2 regions of the Neobacillus sp. YIM B06451 genome follow, and region 2 is predicted to be linked to the other one. Evidence: predicted binding sites of a transcription regulator. Region 2 holds the regulator's gene; the other holds the start of a gene.

Region 1 (9,568 bases), on a different contig from region 2:
GTAAAGTATATTCTCGTATAAATATAAAATAATCGGAAAGAACAATAAAAAGGGCGTTTTTCCCGCCCTTTCAAGAATGAACCCCTCGCCTTGCCCCTAATAAAAATTCCATGGACCGCCTTCCCGCCTTGCTGGCCTGAAGCTGTGGACCGGCGGAAGATGCAAAGAACTGTATTGCTGCGGAAAATAATGTTCATGGATAATCCGCTGATGGTTCACCGTTATTCCATGGACAGGATGGATATGGGGAATGACTATGGTAGAATATTCATGGTTAACATGCAATGGGGCAGCGGGGAAAAACCCGTTTGCGTTGCCTGGCCTGCCATACATGGCAATCACTCCTTTTCCAAGGTGTTAATAGCCTATGGCAGTATTGCGCAAAACGCGCTAAGGAATTGACCCATTTACATGAGAAATGCCAGGAAACTTTCCTTCATATTCGTGAAAATGATCGCCGTCAGGCAGACTACGATAAAAAATAGACATAAGATTGCTTTATACATGAAACCAGCCCCATTTATGTTGATTAATGTCGAAAATACCTTCCCAAATTTCAATTCTACAGCCGTTCGCCATCATAAACAACTAATAAATTGGGAATTTCACAATAAAATTCCGAAATATTTATGACACGCTTTTTTAGCCTAGCGGTTTCTTCCTCCCAAACAAAAAGAGGCCGCTCATTCAGCCCCTTAAACATTGCTGCTCCTTTTGCCTAAGCCACATTTTCCAACAAGCCTTGCTTCCCTGTGAACCAGTTCCCCTATACTGGCCTTGCCAGTTGATAACCTGATTTCTTCTACCTCGAAAAGGGAAATGGCCTTTCTGCAAAATTCCAGGCCCTTTTCAAAATTTTTATCGCGATGTTCGAGTATTTTTGCCACCTCAATGCACCCTTCAATCGCAAGGCTTCTATCCGCCGAATTTGCCAGAGAGCTAAACAGTTCCAACGCGCCCTCCCAATTCCGCTCCTTTTTTAGCGCATATGCGAGGGCTAGCCTTGAGCGGTCCGCTTCTTCACCTTTCCCGTCAATTAGTTCAGTAAAAGCCTTCACCGCTTCACCGTGGTTGCCAACCGACGAGAACCATTTTCCCACCTCAAAGGCTTCCCGGTTAGTCCGATCTTCGTCCACCCCGCAAATCTGAAATGTCAGGTGTGCGTATAAAGTAACCAGGGAAAGAATATCTAGCTCATTATGCTTCATAATCCCGAGCATTCCTTCAAGCCGGCCGCTCTCTACAAAATCAAAATAAATCATCGGCGCGAGAAATCCGGGTATATCATCTACCCTCTCGACTCCCAGCACTTCCTTTTCCACGACAGAAAGCTTCATTCGGTCAAGACGATGTTTCCAAAGCCTCCTTGCGGCATGGTACAAATCAAAATGGCCGAATTGGGGGAGCTTCGGAACATGGTCCCTGACAAGTGTGTGCCTTGTCTTTACTTGTGGCCAATCAAAGGATTTTCCGTTATAGGTAACAAGTGTCCGGTAATTAATGTTTTCCAAAAAACTTTGATACAAAGGTACTTCCGCTCCGGGATTGGGCAAGATATGCTGCCTTAATAAAAGGGAATTTCCCTTGACATACGCATAGCCGAGCAGAAAGATTGTATTGCCCGTCCCGCCGCCGAGGCCTGTTGTTTCCGTATCAAAAAAGAACAACTCTCCCGGGGAATGCCCGGCCGAAGAAAGAGGATGTTCAATCCCTGTCTTTTCCCAAATAGCCGTTGCCTTGATGAAATCGGAAAATCTGTATTTCCCATGCTGATGTGATAGCGGATAAGCAACCTCCTTTATTAGACAGTACTGGCCATCAAAATGGTAGGTGCATACCCCGGCCTTTGCCCAATCGTCCTTAAAAGGAACTTCATGGGCCGGCCCCTTCTGCTCTTCAATTTGCCGCAAAGGCTCATTGCCAGTGGAAAGATGCGGTTTCAACCGGTTCAATTTGTTTTTTAGTGACATCTTCCTAAATCCGTTCCTCCTTGGCCGAATCGAGATATACACCGATTATGTTCAATGCGTCCTTTTTGGCCGTTATAGCCGAGGTGTCCATGCCTATGCAGGACGGACACCCGCTTTCACATCGGCAATTGCTGATCAGTGAACGGGCTTCTTCGAGCACTGTCCCGATTCCAGAATAAATTTTATCGCTTAGCCCGATTCCTCCAGGGTAACGGTCATAAAAGAAAATCGTCGGCTTTTCATTATGGTCTGCCTTTACCTGCGGTACAACATGGATATCCTGTGGATCTGCCATTACGAACAAAGGCGCGATATGGGAAAGCGCATGGGCGGCGCCGACCAGGCCCTGCTCAAGCCGTTCATGCCCCATCCCATCAAGCGGCTCGAGAAGGGAAATCCAGGCTGCGTTTGTGTGCAACTCCGCCTCAGGGAGAAAAATCGGTCCGGAGCCTATGTTATCATGCGTTTCGAACTTTATTTTCTTAAAAATGGTCGCCATTGCCCTAACGCTGACATCGCCATAGCCAACCTCTGCGCCCTTCCGTTCCGAAATTCTGTCCACTTCCAAAACCTTCAGCTGGACGGCCAGATTGGCGTCGGTAAAGTAATCAACGTCGACTTCCCTTACAAAAGCCTTTTTCTCGTCCCAATCAAGCTTTTCAACCTGATATTGGATTCCCTGGTGCAAATAGATCGCTTCGTCATGAAGGAGTGTCATGGCTGAAAAGGTGTCCATTTCCCCAATTACTTTTACATGGGCGACATCGGATTGGTCAACGATAATGACATTTTCCTGGGATGCGGATCTAAGGCTTATGTTATGAGCCGGGAATGAATCATTCATCCAATACCATTTGTCTCCGTTTTTATAAAGCACCCGTTCCTCTGTTAAATATTCAAGCAGTTCTTCCGTTTCAAAGCTGCCAAAAGATTCTTCTTTTTTAAAAGGGAGCTCATAGGACGCGCATTTTAGATGGTCGATCAGGATGATCAGGTTATCCGGATTGATCCTTGCCGTTTCAGGGCTTTTGTTGAAAAAATAATCAGGATGCTGGATTACATATTGGTCGAGCGGGCTGGAGCTGGCAACCATGATAACAAGCGATTCACCATGCCTCCTCCCAGCCCTTCCCGCCTGCTGCCAGGCGCTTGAAATGGTACCAGGGTAGCCTGTCATGATGCACACCTGGAGCTGCCCGATATCAACCCCAAGTTCAAGGGCGTTTGTGCTCACAACACCGTAAATTTCCCCGGTACGCAGGCCTTTTTCAATACGGCGCCTTTCGGTCGGCAGATAACCGCCCCTGTAGCCCATGATTGATTTCGGCCCAAGCTGGTTTTTAACGAGTTCTTGTAAATAGGTTAAGATAATTTCAACCCTCACCCTGCTCCTTGCAAAAACAATCGTTTGAATTTTATTTTTTAAAAGCTCGCCCGCTATCCTCCTCACTTCAAGCGTGGCGCTCCTTCTAATGTTGAGCGGCTTATTGACGATCGGAGGATTGTAAAATACAAAATGCTTCCGGCCTGTCGGCGCCCCGTTATTGTCAATCAACTCCATCTTTGTTTCCGTCAAGGCCTCGGCAAGCTCAACGGGATTAGCAATCGTTGCAGACGTGCAAATAAAAACAGGGTCGCTCCCGTAATAATTGCAAATCCGTTTCAGCCTGCGTATTACGTTCGCGACATGGCTGCCGAACACCCCCCTGTATGTATGCAGCTCATCAATGACGACATACTTCAAATTCTCAAACAAAGAAACCCACTTTGTGTGATGGGGCAAAATGGCGCTATGAAGCATGTCCGGGTTTGTAATGACAATATGTCCCGCTTTCCTTACCCGCTGCCTGATGTTCGCCGGGGTATCGCCGTCATACGTATAGCTGTTAATATCCAACCCGGCTTCCTGTATGAGCTCGTTGATTTCGCTTTTCTGGTCCTGAGCAAGCGCCTTTGTTGGAAACATATAAAGGGCACGGGTGTTTGATTCGTTGATAATCGTGTCAAGTACCGGCAAATTGTAACAAAGCGTCTTTCCCGAGGCGGTCGGCGTGACGGCTACAATATTCTTGCCAGCCCTTGCTTTTTCAAAAGCCGTCCGTTGGTGGGTATAAAGCTCCCCGATACCCCTATTCTGCAGGGCATCCTTTAAATGCTGATTTATATTTTCCGGGAGCGGTACTGTCCTCGCCGGTTTTTCATCTATTGTGTGCCAATGGACAATATTTTCTTTATACTCTCCGTCCAGCTTAAGTTTTTCGAGTATTTCCTGAAGGTTTTTCCTAAGGTTCATGTTCATCCCCCCCATATTCCTATTCTAGCGAATGGACGTTCGTTTACAAAGCAAAATCTTTCTATTCCCGGAAGATTCCAACAGGAAAATAAAACCAGGTAAAATTGACTTTTTTCTCTCGAAGTAGCCAATTCCTTGCAATCTGGTAAAATACTAAGTAGAAAGCAAATTCTTGAGGTGAAGAAGTTGAAAGCCGAAACAATTAAAAAGGTTTTGTCTTGGTTTCCTATCTTCCGGGAACTTGAAGATCATGAATTGGATAAAATCGCCGAAATCTCCCTTTCCAGGGAATTCAGCAAGGGAACTCATGTGTTCATGCAGGACGATCCCCTGAAAAATGTCTACTTCGTTTCCAATGGTAAAATTAAAATTTATAAAAGTGATGTAAATGGCAAAGAGCAAATCGTTTCCATTCAAAAAAAAGGGGATATGTTCCCGCATGTCGGGTTTTTCCGGAAGGGAGCCTATCCTGCTTATGCGGAAGTGCTCGAGCCGTCGACTCTTGTTGTTGTCCCGATTGCAGAGTTCGAAAAGGTCCTTATTGACAACCCTGAGCTTTGTATCAAACTGTTCCGGGTCCTTGGAGAGAAAATAGTCGATTTGCAAAACAGGCTTGAAGAGCAAATCTTGAACAATACAAACGAGCAAATCATCAAATTGCTAGTCAGGCTAGGAAAAAATCATGGCACTGTACAGCCGGACGGCGCGATTTTTCTGAAAGCTGAATTCACGAACAGGGATTTGGCCAATATGATTGGCACGACCAGGGAAACCGTAAGCCGAACTTTGACAAAACTGAAGAAGGATAACCTGATTAAAGTGGACAGCCGGGGAAATATGCACTTTAGTCCGGAGAGCCTCCTCGAGGAAATTTATTAACCACGGAAATCCACATGAGAGATAGAATCGGTAAAATCCAAAAAGAATGCCACTCAAATCTTGTTAAGTGGCATTGATCGAGCGGCTAAAATCCGAATACCACGCCAATCAAATCATTCAAAGAGGGCAAATCTTGTGGATCTGGCTTAGACGAACGTTTTACTAGTTGTCCGCAAAGATAATCCTGATAAGCACAAAAACCGCAGGCATTATTGGCCTGCGGTTTTTTATACGGGGTTAAAAGCCCAATTGTTTAACGTTTTATCCTATTTCACTTCAGATAGCTGAAGCATTTCATTCATGTCTTCCTGGGCATTGCCAATCAGTTTTAGATTGAATGCATTTTGAAGCACTTCAAGAACTCCAGGCGAAATGAATTCCGGCGGTTTCGGTCCGATGCGGATATCTTTGATTCCCAAGCTGAATAATCCAAGCAAAATGGCAACCGCCTTTTGTTCAAACCAGGAAAGGACAATGCTGACCGGCAGTTCATTTACTTCACATCCAAACGCATCCGCAAGCGCGAGTGCAATCTTTACCGTCGAACCGGAATTATTGCACTGGCCTAGGTCGATATAACGTGGAATATTTGTGCCAGGCACTACGCCATAATCCACATCATTGAAGCGGAACTTGCCGCAAGATGTTGTTAGGATTACTGTTTCCGGCGGCAATGAAGTCGCAAGTTCACGGTAATATTCCCCGCCTTTGCCTGGCGCATCGCATCCAGCTATTACAAAGAACCGTTTGATTTTACCTTCTTTAACGGCGGCAATCACTTCCGGTGCAAGGCCAAGGACAGTTTCATGGTGGAAGCCTGTAAGGAGGGTTTCATCCGATTCGATTGCAGCTTCCGGGAGTTCCAGCGCCCTTTCAATCAGCGGACTGAAATCGTCATTTTCGATTTTCCGGACATTTTCAAGGCCGGCCACTTCATACGAAAACATCCTGTCAGCATAGCTTCCTTTGATTGGCATAACACAGTTCGTAGTGGCAAGTATCGCACCCGGGAACTTTTCGAAAAGTCGGCGTTGGTCATACCAGGCCTTCCCGATATTGCCTTTCAAATGGCTGAATTTTTTCAAAGCAGGATATCCGTGGGCTGGCAGCATTTCCGAATGGGTATAAACATTGATGCCTTTTCCTTCCGTCTGGCGCAGAAGTTCCTCAAGGGCAAAAAGGTTGTGGCCAGTTACAACAATCGCTTTTCCCTCGACTTTGTTCTGGCTAATCCGGATTGGTTCAGGAATGCCAAGGCGCTTCGTATGGGCCTCATCGAGCATTTCCATTACACGAACTGCGGAACGGCCAACTTTCATGGCCATATCAATATGTTCCTCTACTTTAAAGTTTGAATTTGTCAGCGTCAGGTAAAGTGCCTCATGAGTAACTGCATCAACGAATGGATCTGTATAGCCAAGCTGGTTGGCATGCGTCCGATAGGCAGCGATTCCCTTTAACGCGAAAATGATGGTGTCCTGAAGGCTGGCAATCGTCTCGTCCTTACCGCATACGCCGATGACTTTGCAGCCTCCACTCGGAGTTTGTTCACATTGATAACAAAACATACTGTTTCCCTACTTTCTTCGATAACTACTATCCTAGAATAATACGGTGCACACTGAGATTCCTGTGACAAACATCACATATTTTCGAATGTCAAAAATCGTTCATACTTCCCTTCGATCGTTTCACTTCTTTCTTGGAGCGTACATAGGATGTGGTAGAAAACCTGTGGAAGTGGGGGAACCAATATGCCTGAAGACGATTTACAGAAAAAAAACAATGAAAGAAAACCGGCTAGGGTGCCAACCGACCCTTTTGATACAGTTATCCGCTCATTCAATGACTTTTTTCATTACCCACCTGTAAAAGGTTTTTTGCAGTCAATTGATGAGTTTTTCCAAATGCCGTTTTCAGCTGTCCCTTTTCATGTGGATGTGGAAGAAACGGCTCAAGAATACATCGTTACCGCTGAACTCCCGGGGGTTGCCCGGGAACAAATACAAATTGGCATCTTCCGGGACCGTGTTGTGATTGCGGTGGAAAATCGCGAGGAGCTTACCAAGTCCGATGATGCTGATGGAAGTTTTAGGCGGAGGGTGACGAAAAAACTTGATTCAAGGTCAATATCCTTTCCAAAAGCGGTTCTCGAGCAAAAGGGAAAAGCAACCTTTCGGAATGGTTTATTGACGATTCGCCTTCCGATTGACAAAGGCAAACAGCTGCGGATTGAAGGATAAAAATAGGGTGCGGCAATGGCCGCACCCTATTCATTATTCTCTTGAAGTATCAAGCCAATCATTGAAGTAACCCCGTGGCACTTTAAAATAATCCATTGTGAACCTCAGGAATTCCTGCGTATCGACTTCCTTATATTTGAAGTGGTTATAATAGTCGGATAAGTATTGCATGGCGGTTTTCTTCACGTCACCGTCATCCCTAACATAATAATTATCCTCGACTAGCTTGAACAACTTTATGGCAGGCTGTCCGTAAACAAAGCCGGTGTGCTTGATTTGGTCCACCGGGGTATTTGAGTATTGGCGTATGATATTTGCCTGCTGTATGCTTCTCATTCTGTTATTCGACAGCTCTTGGGCAATTCCCAGCGGTTCATCCTCCTGTATGTAGAAGTACATATTGGCCGCAAACTCTGTAAACCCTTCATCAATCCATGGTTCATTAAATGGGTCATTCGCGACAACCCCATAAAAATACTGGTGGGCAATTTCGTGGACGATGGCGATTTTGAAAAATTTATCAAAATCATGGTAAGGATTCACTGTAACGATTCCCGGATATTCCATGTTCTGGCCAAGATCGAGGACAATATCTAGCTGTTTATGCGGATACTCGCCGATATTTTCCTGATAAAAAGAGAGCGTGTTTTTAGCAAGCTGTAGCGCCTCTTTCGGATCCCGGTTATGGTCCTCTTTTGTAAATAGCCTGATTGAAACTCCATTTGACTCAGTGTTGTAAACCTTCATGTCACTTGTGATGGCAATAAAGAAGTCCCTCACTTCTTTTGCCTCGACTTCCCCTTTCCGGGTTTGGGCCAGAGGATCATCATCAGAAGAAGAAATAAACGAATAACCTTTTGGAAGTTCATATTTAACAGTATAATCGGAAAACCCGGTATGGAATGTTTCAAGCCCGTTTGTAAATTCACCTTTATTCCATTGCCCGTCTTGGAAAGTGGCAAGCATTGGATACCATTGGGCGAGATAAAATTGATCCCCGACCCTTGACAGCCTGCTTCCTTCCTCAGGCAATTCAAGGGTATAGGAAAAAGCCGCTTCAGCTTTTCGTCCTTTGCGCAATTTCTTAGGCAGCTGAACTTTCAAGGTATCATTTTCAAGTGTATAAGAAGCTTTGTTGCCATCAATTAAAACGGAAGTAAAATTGACAGTGGAGTGCCCTTTAATGGTTTCAAATGGGTGTCCTTCGGCAAACGAATTCGGGATAAAGTAGAAAACTAGTTCGTCCCAATCCTTCTCCGACATGTTTTTAACGTTTACTTTTGCTTGAATGTCAAACTCTCCAAATTCGTTCATTTTTACATTGAGGTCATATTTGGCCTGGCTATAATTTTTCACGCCTACGTCGTTATTCCGTGTCGCATATACAAATGTACCTGAGAAAACAAAAATGGCAGCGAGGATTGCATAAAAAAGCCTTTCTCCTTTTAGCGGCCATAATTTCAGACCCTTCCCATATTCCTTCCGCTTAGGCTGAAGGACCGGTTCAAACCCCGTCTTTATCCATGGCATCCGCTGATAATTGGACTGGAATCGATTTTTCAATCCATTTGCCAGCAGGCTGAAGGAAAGAGTTGTTGCCAAAAGGACTGCCAATGGAACAAGGAGGACGTGAAAGGTACCGTACACATTCACCCTCGCCTGGCCGACTAATCCCGCCAGTTCATTCGTAATCGAAAAATACATCACAGGATCCCTGGTCATAATCGTGCCGCCTACGAAAATATTGACGAGGGCGAGCTGTCCCATAATCGTTATGACATATACGATTTCCAGGATGAACATGATTGTGAGCGACTCCTTCATTTGCGGGAAAATATGCCGCCATATAATCCTGTTCCTTCCTGCCCCAAGGCTGCTCGCAGCCTCGACAAAAATGGACTTGTTGATTTCCTCAGTTTTTTTCCTTACAGAAGAAATGATGCTCGGGGTACTGATCACCGCGGCAACAATAATGAAATAAACGATTAATTTGATTGGCTTAAGTACAGGGTTAAAGCTAATTGGGATAAGGAAGAAATACAGGATAATGAATAAAGGCACATAGCTCCATGCATTTTCAAATGCCTCCAACCAGCCGGGGACACGTTTCATTGTACCGACGTAAAGTCCAATTAGAGTTCCCATCGCCATTTTTAAAACGGTAACCGCGAGTGATATCAGCA
Region 2 (9,568 bases):
GCATTTTACAATGAATTGCACCACAATCAATACGCTGTGTATATTGTCCTTGAAGATGAGGGCAAAATCATTGGCTATGGCGGGGCTTGGGTTGTGCTGGATGAGGCGCATATCACCAATATAGCAGTCTTACCTCAATACCGGGGCAGGAAGCTAGGCGAAGCTCTCTTGAAAAAGGTGCTTGATGTGGCAAGGGAGAGTGGCGCGGAGACTGCAACCCTTGAAGTTCGAGTATCCAACACGCCAGCCAGATCATTATACAAGAAAATGGGTTTTCAGGAAGGCGGTATAAGGAAAAAATACTATACCGACAACCAGGAAGACGGAATCGTTATGTGGGTGAAATTATGAGTAAAGATCAATTGATCTTGGGAATTGAGACAAGCTGTGACGAGACAGCGATAGCAATCGTAAGGAATGGCCGGGAAATCGCCGCGAATGTTGTAGCTTCTCAAATTGAGAGCCATAAGCGTTTCGGTGGGGTCGTGCCTGAAATTGCTTCTCGCCACCATGTAGAAGAAATAACAATCGTCCTTGAAGAGGCTCTTAAACAGGCAGAAGTGAAGATGGAAGACATCAATGCCATCGCTGTTACAGAAGGCCCTGGACTTGTCGGCGCTCTGCTGATTGGTGTAAATGCGGCCAAGGCACTCGCTTTTGCCCACCAAAAGCCGCTTGTTCCTGTCCATCATATTGCGGGCCACATTTACGCGAACAGGCTGTTGACGGAAATGACATTCCCGCTTTTGGCCCTGGTTGTATCCGGCGGGCATACCGAGCTTGTTTATATGAAAGACCATGGGCATTTTGAAGTAATCGGAGAGACGAGGGATGACGCAGCAGGCGAGGCTTACGACAAAGTGGCCAGAGTCCTGAATATGCCTTATCCTGGAGGGCCTCATATTGACCGGCTGGCCCATGAAGGCACAGCTGTCATTCCGTTGCCGCGTGCATGGCTTGAAGAAGGTTCGTATGATTTTAGCTTCAGCGGTTTAAAATCGGCCGTTATCAATACTGTTCATAATGCAGAACAGCGTGGAGAGTCAATCGCACCTGAAGACCTGGCAGCCAGCTTCCAGGAAAGTGTCATTGAGGTTCTTGTTGAAAAAACAATCCGGGCTGCGAAGGAATATGGTGTTGGGCAGGTACTGCTTGCCGGAGGCGTGGCGGCCAATAAGGGGCTGAGGAAGGCTCTTGAGGATGCGTTTGGCAAAAGTGAAGGGATAGAGCTTGTCATTCCACCATTGTCGCTTTGCACGGACAATGCAGCCATGATTGCGGCCGCGGGGAGCGTTATGTTTGAAAAAGGCATTCGGGGAAGCCTGGCTTTAAATGCAAACCCGGGCCTTGATATTGAAAAATACAATTGACGGTGTTGGGCAGCGAGAATATTTCGCAGCCCTTTTTGTTGTGGATAAAAAATTTTCTCCCACTCACCGGTTTGTGGATAAGCACGGGTGTTCCTGTTGATAATGTGGATAAAAATGACGGCTTCTGTGGATAAAGTGGATAAGTCCGTTGATAACTGATATAACAGCAATTTTATTGTGTATAAAAATGTGGAAAAGCGCAGGGAAGCCCTGCGCTTTATTCAGCAAGTTCCGCCCATTGTTCCATTAACTGGTCTAGTTCCTGGCGGGCTTTATCATTTTCAGTGTTAATAACAAGTACCCTTTCGTGGTCCTGATAAACCTCTGGATTACAAAGAAGCGATTCATTTTCTTCAATAAGCGCTTCGAGTTCTTCAATTCTGGCTTCAATCTCTTCCAGCTTCCGTTTTCGCTGCCGCTCAAGTTTCTTGGATTCCTTATCCTGCTGGAACGTATTTTTGGCGGCGGGAGTTTCAGCAACCGATGCAGATGCCTTTTCCATCGCTAAAAGCTCAGCCATTTCCTGTTTCTTTTCGAGAAAATAATCATAATCGCCCAGATATTCCACACAGCCATCCGTATTCAGTTCCAGAACCTTTGTTGCGATCCTGTTGATAAAATAACGGTCATGTGAGACGAACAAGATGGTACCGGGGTAATCGATAAGCGCATTTTCGAGAACCTCCTTACTATCAAGGTCAAGGTGGTTGGTCGGTTCGTCGAGGATAAGGAAATTCGCCTTTTGCAGCATCAGCTTGGCCAGGGCGAGGCGCGCCTTTTCACCGCCGCTTAAAGTGGAAACGGGCTTGAGGACATCGTCTCCGGAAAAAAGGAAGTTTCCGAGAACTGTTCGGATTTCTTTTTCGGTTTTCAGAGGGTAATCGTCCCAAAGTTCATTCAAAACCCTCTTATTCGAACGTAGGTTGGCTTGTTCCTGGTCGTAATAGCCTATCATGACGTTTGTCCCGTAATGGATTGAGCCCGCATGTGCCGGAAGGCTTTTTATAATCGTTTTGAGCAAGGTTGATTTCCCAATTCCGTTAGGTCCGACAAGCGCGATGCTGTCTCCCTTGGTGATGGAAAAGGAAAGGTCCTCGGCGACTGGATCCTCATATCCGATGGCAAGCGCATCAACGCGCAAAACGTCATTGCCGCTTTGCCGCTCGATTTCAAAAGAAAAGGTTGCGGATTTTTCATCTCCCGAGGGCCGGTCCATCAGCTCCATCTTCTCAAGCTTTTTCCTCCTGCTTTGGGCGCGTTTTGTCGTTGAGGCCCTGGCAAGATTCCGCTGGATGAAGTCCTGGAGTTTAGCCACCTCATCCTGCTGCTTTTCGAACTGCTTCATATCACGTTCATAGTTTTCAGCCTTTTGAACAAGGTAGGAACTGTAGTTGCCAACAAACCGGTGGATTTGCCTGCGGGACAGTTCGTATACCTGATTGACGACCTTATCGAGGAAGTATCGGTCATGGGAAACAATGAGAATTGCGCCATGATAATTTTGCAAGTACAATTCAAGCCATGAAAGTGTTTCAATATCAAGGTGGTTCGTAGGCTCGTCCAATATAAGGATGTCGGGTTTCCCTAGCAGCAGTTTCCCGAGCGCCAGGCGTGTTTTCTGGCCGCCGCTCAGGCTTGATATACTAGTTGAATAATCAAAGGTTTGGAAGTTGAGTCCATGGAGCACGGACCGGATATCCGCCTCATACTGGTACCCTCCCATCTCCTTGAATCGGACCTGCAGTTCGTCATAGTCCTTTAAAACTCTTTCATATTTACTGGAATCGCCGATAATAGACGGGTCCGCCATTTGTCCTTCCAGTTCCCTTAACGAAGCCTCAAGCTTACGGACTGGCTCGAAAACCTTCAACATTTCATCCCAAATCGACAAGGATGATTCGAGGCCCGTATTTTGCGCGAGATAACCGATGGTAACATCTTTCGGTTTAATGATTTCGCCGCCATCATGTCCGATATGGCCGGCGATTATTTTGAGGAGCGTCGATTTCCCAGCGCCATTCCTGCCGACTAGGGCAACGCGGTCCCTGTTTTGGAGTTCGAGCTTTATGTTCGATAAAATTAATTCAGCGCCGTAATATTTTTCAAGGTTGTTCACTTGAAGCAAAATCATTCTTTTCACCCCATTACTATTTAGAGTGTAACCCATAAGGGGTTGCTCGGCAATGAGTGAGCCATCCTCGAGGAATGGTTTTCTGCTGAGGGTTAAAGCACATATGCTAGGGGAAAAGGAGTTAAATATGACAATTTTTTTAAAAAAATGGGGCTTAATCTCATTAAAAGCTAAAAAACAATGGAACATATGTGAAACATGGAACAAAGAGCATACACAATTACCTGAAAATAGTGTATTATTTTTATAACTCAATGAACTGAACTATAGGGAAAAGGTTAAAAAAACGGCCAGGTTCCCATTCGGGAAAACGGGGTCGATCCGCCAGGATGTTCCGTTTTTGGGAAAGGAGTTTTTAGGATGGCTGAATTTACGCATTTCAATGAAGAAGGCAGAGCAAAAATGGTTGATGTCAGCGATAAGCCGGAAACAGCCAGGACGGCGATCGCCCGTTCAAGCATAACGGTAAATCGAGACATTTATGAAAGAATAACGAATAATAAGATGAAAAAGGGTGATGTGCTGGCGGTGGCCCAGGTAGCCGCTGTCATGGCAGCAAAGAAAACATGGGAAATAATCCCAATGTGCCACCCCATCCCGCTGACAGGGGTAGACATCGCTTTCAGGTGGGAAGAGGAAGAAGCAGGCCATAAGCTGATGATTTCAGCTTCAGTTAAGACGAAAGGAAATACTGGCGTGGAAATGGAAGCGCTAACTGCAGCTTCCGTCTGTGCATTGACCATATACGATATGTGCAAAGCCGTTGACAAAGGAATGGTAATCGGGCCAACCTATCTTGTTGAAAAGACAGGCGGCAAGCATGGCGATTTTAAACGAGAACAAGAGGTCCAGTAAACAAGATTTCCCGCGAATGGCCAGGGGCCTGCGAGAAAAATTAAACCGGGGCAGGGGATCAATGGTGAGTGAAACAATGAAAATACCGCAGGCAACCGCCAAAAGGCTGCCGTTATATTACAGGTTTTTAAAGAATTTGCATTCCTCCGGAAAGCAGAGGGTTTCATCAGCGGAACTTAGCGAAGCGGTTAAAGTCGATTCGGCGACAATCCGAAGGGATTTTTCCTATTTTGGAGCCCTTGGCAAAAAGGGCTATGGCTATAACGTAAACTACCTGCTTGGGTTCTTTCGGAAGACGCTTGACCAGGATGAACTTACAAAGGTTGCTCTTATCGGGGTCGGAAACCTCGGGACTGCCTTTTTGAACTACAATTTCCTGAAAAACAATAATACAAAAATAGAAGTAGCCTTTGACGTTGATCCCGATAAAGTGGGGACGAAAATTGGCAACGTCCCAATCCACAGCCTGGATGATCTTGAAGCGTACCTGAACAATGACAATGTTACGGTAGCGATTTTGACCATACCTGCTTCCGTTGCCCAGCCGATTACAGACAGGCTTGTTAAAACAAATGTGAAAGGGATTTTAAACTTCACGCCTGCGAGGCTGAATGTCCCGCGCTCCATCCGGGTCCATCATATCGACCTGGCGGTGGAATTGCAGTCCTTGATTTACTTCCTGAAAAATTACCCGGGAGTGGACTTTTCCGAAGAAGCAGAAGAAGCAAAAAAGTGAGCCTAAAAGGGGCTCACTTTTTTTGGATTCGTTTTAGCTTGTAATGTAGACTTATCATCCTTATGCCCGCCCCGAAATCAAAGGTGGCCAAAATAACGAGGAGATAGGAAAAGAATCCCCAGCCTTCGTCCCTTACGCTCCCAACTGCGAAATACGTAAACAAAATTCCGAGCAAGAGGTACACGATGCCGGAAAACAATGGTGATTGCCTCATAAAAACCCTCCGATAAAGTTTTGCATCTGTTCTGCTTCACGCAGGAATTTCTCAATTTCCTCACGGTAAATACTCTGCATCAAAACAACGAGTGTATTCATTGTGACGTGCGCAATGATCGGAACAATGATCCGGTTTGTCCGGACATAAAGGAAAGCAAATGTGAATCCAATTGCCGAGTAAATCAGGATATGTTCAAATTCCATGTGCGCGGCTGCGAAGATAACGGAACTGATCAATGCGGAAACAAAGAAATTAAACCGCTTGTGAAGGCTGCCAAAAATGATTTTTCGGAACACGATTTCCTCAAGGATGGGGCCGATGACCGAACTGATGAGAATAACCGCGGGAAAATTGTCAATCATCCGCATGATTGAACGGGTGTTATCCGAACCCATTTTAATCCCAAGCATTTGCTCCACTATGGCAGCGGCCCATTGCGCGAAAAGGGCGAGGAAAATTCCGCCGACGGCCCATGAGATGGACTGTGGCAAATTGGCCGCGTTCCTGTTTTGAAGCGAGCTGGCCATTTCTTTTCGTAGGAGAAACAACGTAATGAGGAATGCCGACACAAAGCTGATTATCAGCCAGTAATTTAAGGCATACATCTGCGTTTCCTGGGGACTGTTCCCCGCACCGGCAAGGACGATTGCCAAAAGGGGGACCCCTACCAGGCTCGATAGCTGCATGACGATATATACAATAAGAATCCAACCGTATTCACGTTTCAAAATGGCAAGCTCCTTTATACTTTTTGCATCACTTTTCATTCTACTCACAAAGGCAAACTTATTTCAATCAGGAAACCTTCCTGTATAGCCTTAGCCAAAGCGGACATACTCATAAGGTTGATTTTTTTTAAAAAAAATGATGGTTCGTGCTTGCAAAAAAAACCGGTTTTCATTATTATAATAATTGTGTTAGCACTCACCTGAACAGAGTGCTAATAAGCGACTACATAAAACCCTTTGAGGAGGTTGTTTGAATTGTTAAGACCACTTGGCGATCGCATTATCATTGAGCTTGTCGAGTCTGAAGAAAAGACTGCAAGCGGCATTGTTTTGCCTGACACTGCAAAGGAAAAGCCGCAGGAGGGCAAAGTTGTAGCAGTAGGTTCCGGCCGTGTTCTCGATAGCGGCGAGCGTGTAGCTCCGGAAGTATCTGTCGGCGACCGTATCATCTTCTCAAAATATGCCGGCACAGAAGTGAAGTACCAGGGAACTGAATACCTAATCCTTCGTGAAAGCGATATTCACGCCGTCATCGGCGAATAATTGCCTGAACTCAGGGCACATACCTAATTTTATCTGACTTGAGGAGGTTTTTGAACTATGGCAAAAGACATTAAGTTCAGTGAAGACGCGCGCCGCTCAATGCTTCGCGGTGTAGATGCTCTTGCAAATGCTGTTAAAGTTACGCTTGGGCCAAAAGGGCGCAACGTTGTTCTTGAGAAAAAATTCGGTTCACCGCTTATCACAAATGACGGTGTTACAATCGCGAAAGAAATCGAGCTTGAAGACGCATTCGAAAACATGGGTGCCAAGCTTGTTGCCGAAGTGGCAAGCAAAACAAACGATGTTGCCGGTGACGGTACAACAACTGCGACTGTCCTTGCGCAAGCAATGATCCGTGAAGGCCTTAAAAACGTAACCGCAGGCGCCAACCCAATGGTCCTCCGCAGGGGCATTGAAAAAGCGACAAAGGTTGCCGTTGAAGAATTGAAGGCAATTTCCAAGCCAATCGAAGGAAAAGAATCCATCGCCCAGGTTGCGGCGATTTCCGCTGACAACCCAGAAGTCGGCCAATTGATCGCTGAAGCAATGGAGCGCGTTGGCAACGATGGTGTTATTACGATTGAAGAATCAAAAGGTTTCGCTACCGAACTTGATGTAGTAGAAGGTATGCAATTCGACCGCGGATATGCATCTCCATACATGGTTACAGATTCCGATAAGATGGAAGCTGTACTTGATAATCCGTATATCCTGATTACTGACAAGAAAATTTCCAGCATTCAGGAAATCCTTCCTGTCCTTGAGCAGGTTGTCCAGCAAGGCAAACCGCTATTGCTGATTGCTGAAGATGTTGAAGGTGAAGCACTTGCTACATTGGTAGTTAATAAGCTTCGTGGTACATTCAACGCTGTTGCTGTTAAGGCTCCTGGCTTCGGTGACCGCCGCAAAGCTATGCTTGAAGACATCGCTGCCCTTACTGGCGCCGAAGTTATCACAGAAGAGCTTGGCCGTGACCTTAAATCCGCAACAATCCAATCTCTTGGCCGTGCTTCCAAGGTTGTTGTTTCCAAAGAGAACACAACAATTGTTGAAGGCGCTGGAGACTCAGCTGCAATCGCTGGGCGAGTAAACCAAATCCGCGTTCAGCTTGAAGAAACAACTTCCGAGTTCGACCGTGAAAAGCTGCAGGAGCGCCTTGCGAAATTGGCTGGCGGCGTAGCTGTCATCAAGGTCGGCGCTGCAACTGAAACAGAATTGAAAGAGCGCAAGCTTCGTATCGAAGACGCCCTGAACTCAACACGTGCTGCTGTTGAAGAAGGAATCGTTTCCGGCGGTGGCGTCGCCCTCTTGAACGTTTACAACAAAGTGGCTGAAATCCAGGTTGAAGGCGACGAGCAAACAGGTGTGAACATCGTACTTCGCGCTATGGAAGAGCCTGTTCGCACAATTGCGCAAAACGCAGGCCTCGAAGGCTCTGTCATCGTTGACCGCCTGAAGCGTGAAGAAATCGGCACTGGTTTCAACGCTGCTACTGGCGAATGGGTGAACATGATTGATGCTGGTATCGTTGACCCAACAAAGGTTACACGTTCCGCGCTTCAAAACGCTGCATCCGTTGCGGCTATGTTCCTGACAACTGAAGCAGTTGTTGCCGACAAGCCTGAGGAAAACAAAGGTGGCGGCATGCCTGACATGGGCATGGGCGGAATGGGCGGCATGATGTAATTAGGGTTTTGGAACCTTGTTATATCAACGTCTAAAATGATAATATGCTTTTCTTGTCCTCGGATTTGTCCTCGTTTTATAAAAAACATGGAAACCTACGACAAAAAGCTAACTATAGGAGAAGGTCTTTCATCAGTTTGCTAAACTGTTGGGAGGCCTTTTCTTCCATATTATAAGAAGGTTCGTTAATAATATTGTTTCGAAATCTAGAATTCATGAAAAGGGCGCAATCCTTGAATAAGGATCAGCGCTCTTTTTCCATTTAAGGGCCAGATTATAGAGTAACCTTTGTGGGAAGTTTTTAACTCAATTAATACTTAGTAATGAACATCTTATTTTTAATTTCATGACCCCATTGATGCCACTGGGAGATGCCACAACTGTTAAACTTTTTGTCGATTAGGGACAAGACTTGCTCACCTCTATCCCGCCGGCCACCCTCAACTCGTCTCCCTCAATGCCGTCGAAAACGTTTTCCCTTATACAAAGATTCTTCCCGGCATCAATCCTGATGCCATTGGCCGCCTGTCGAATGACGTTGCCCTTGATCCTGATGCCTGACGGGATTCCTTTGCCCCGTCCGTCAGCACCGCGGTCCTTGATGAGGCGGATGGCCGAGAACTTGTCAGTCCCTCCAGTGATGTAGTTACCGTGTATCTTTGTGCCTGGCGCATTTCGGACCTCGATACCGACCCGCGAATCATCTCCAGCGGTGATCCTGTTGTCCTCTATAAGGGTATCAGGAGTTCCCAGAATGACGAGGATTCCCTGACGGTTTCCAATCAATTCGTTGGAGTGCACCCAGTTTCCAGGACCTGAGGCATCATGCTTGTTCTTAGCCCCGCCGGAATTCCCGAGCGCGATGCCCGCCTTCTGCCCGCCAACGACCGTATTATCTCGGACCTCGTTCAGGTATTCACCCTCGCCATGCAGGTCGATGGCATCGAGGATGCTGCCGGTGATGGTGTTCTCCGCCACGAGATTGTTGTGCGTAGGGAACTGCAGCAGAATGGCATGCCGCAAATGCCTGCCATCGAAGGTATTGCCGATGACGATGTTATGCCTGGAATCGTTGGCGGCATTTGGGTCGTGCTGATCGGCTGAGCCCTCGATAGCGATTCCATATCCCTGTCCCCCGGGGCCAACGGCAGTTGCTTCGCTTACAGAGTTTCCCCTAAGGGTCACTTCACGGCTGGCCTTGACGGAGATTCCGTGTCGCTTGAACCTGCGAATGCCCAGGTTCTCCACAAGGATCCGGGAGCTGGCCTTCCCTTCGTTGGCTCCCAGGTAGATCCCAAACAT

The links. The regulator Rex, encoded in region 2, represses fermentation and respiration genes when NADH is low (regulators of the CRP and FNR family bind a similar motif). The targets are predictions, from matches to a motif close to TTGTGAAATATTTCACAA.
Region 1: the regulator Rex is predicted to act here: its motif matches at 6,773-6,790, upstream of hcp (hydroxylamine reductase).

What each region holds. Positions count from the first base shown of each region.
Region 1 covers NZ_JAVFKJ010000003.1:217,627-227,194, reverse strand. Annotated here, with positions in the region: gene RB160_RS08625 (CotD family spore coat protein) at 97-333, opposite strand; gene RB160_RS08620 (ribonuclease H-like domain-containing protein) at 696-1,970, opposite strand; gene RB160_RS08615 (DEAD/DEAH box helicase) at 1,975-4,263, opposite strand; gene RB160_RS08610 (Crp/Fnr family transcriptional regulator) at 4,450-5,142, shown strand; gene hcp (hydroxylamine reductase) at 5,409-6,710, opposite strand; gene RB160_RS08600 (Hsp20/alpha crystallin family protein) at 6,897-7,385, shown strand; gene RB160_RS08595 (ABC transporter permease subunit) at 7,419-9,568, opposite strand, start outside.
Region 2 covers NZ_JAVFKJ010000024.1:2,256-11,823, forward strand. Annotated here, with positions in the region: gene rimI (ribosomal protein S18-alanine N-acetyltransferase) at 1-351, shown strand, start outside; gene tsaD (tRNA (adenosine(37)-N6)-threonylcarbamoyltransferase complex transferase subunit TsaD) at 348-1,370, shown strand; gene RB160_RS23215 (ABC-F family ATP-binding cassette domain-containing protein) at 1,588-3,501, opposite strand; gene RB160_RS23220 (hypothetical protein) at 3,554-3,751, shown strand; gene moaC (cyclic pyranopterin monophosphate synthase MoaC) at 3,862-4,356, shown strand; gene RB160_RS23230 (redox-sensing transcriptional repressor Rex) at 4,418-5,092, shown strand; gene RB160_RS23235 (YdiK family protein) at 5,106-5,306, opposite strand; gene RB160_RS23240 (CPBP family intramembrane glutamic endopeptidase) at 5,303-6,037, opposite strand; gene groES (co-chaperone GroES) at 6,293-6,580, shown strand; gene groL (chaperonin GroEL) at 6,638-8,266, shown strand; gene RB160_RS23255 (right-handed parallel beta-helix repeat-containing protein) at 8,666-9,568, opposite strand, start outside.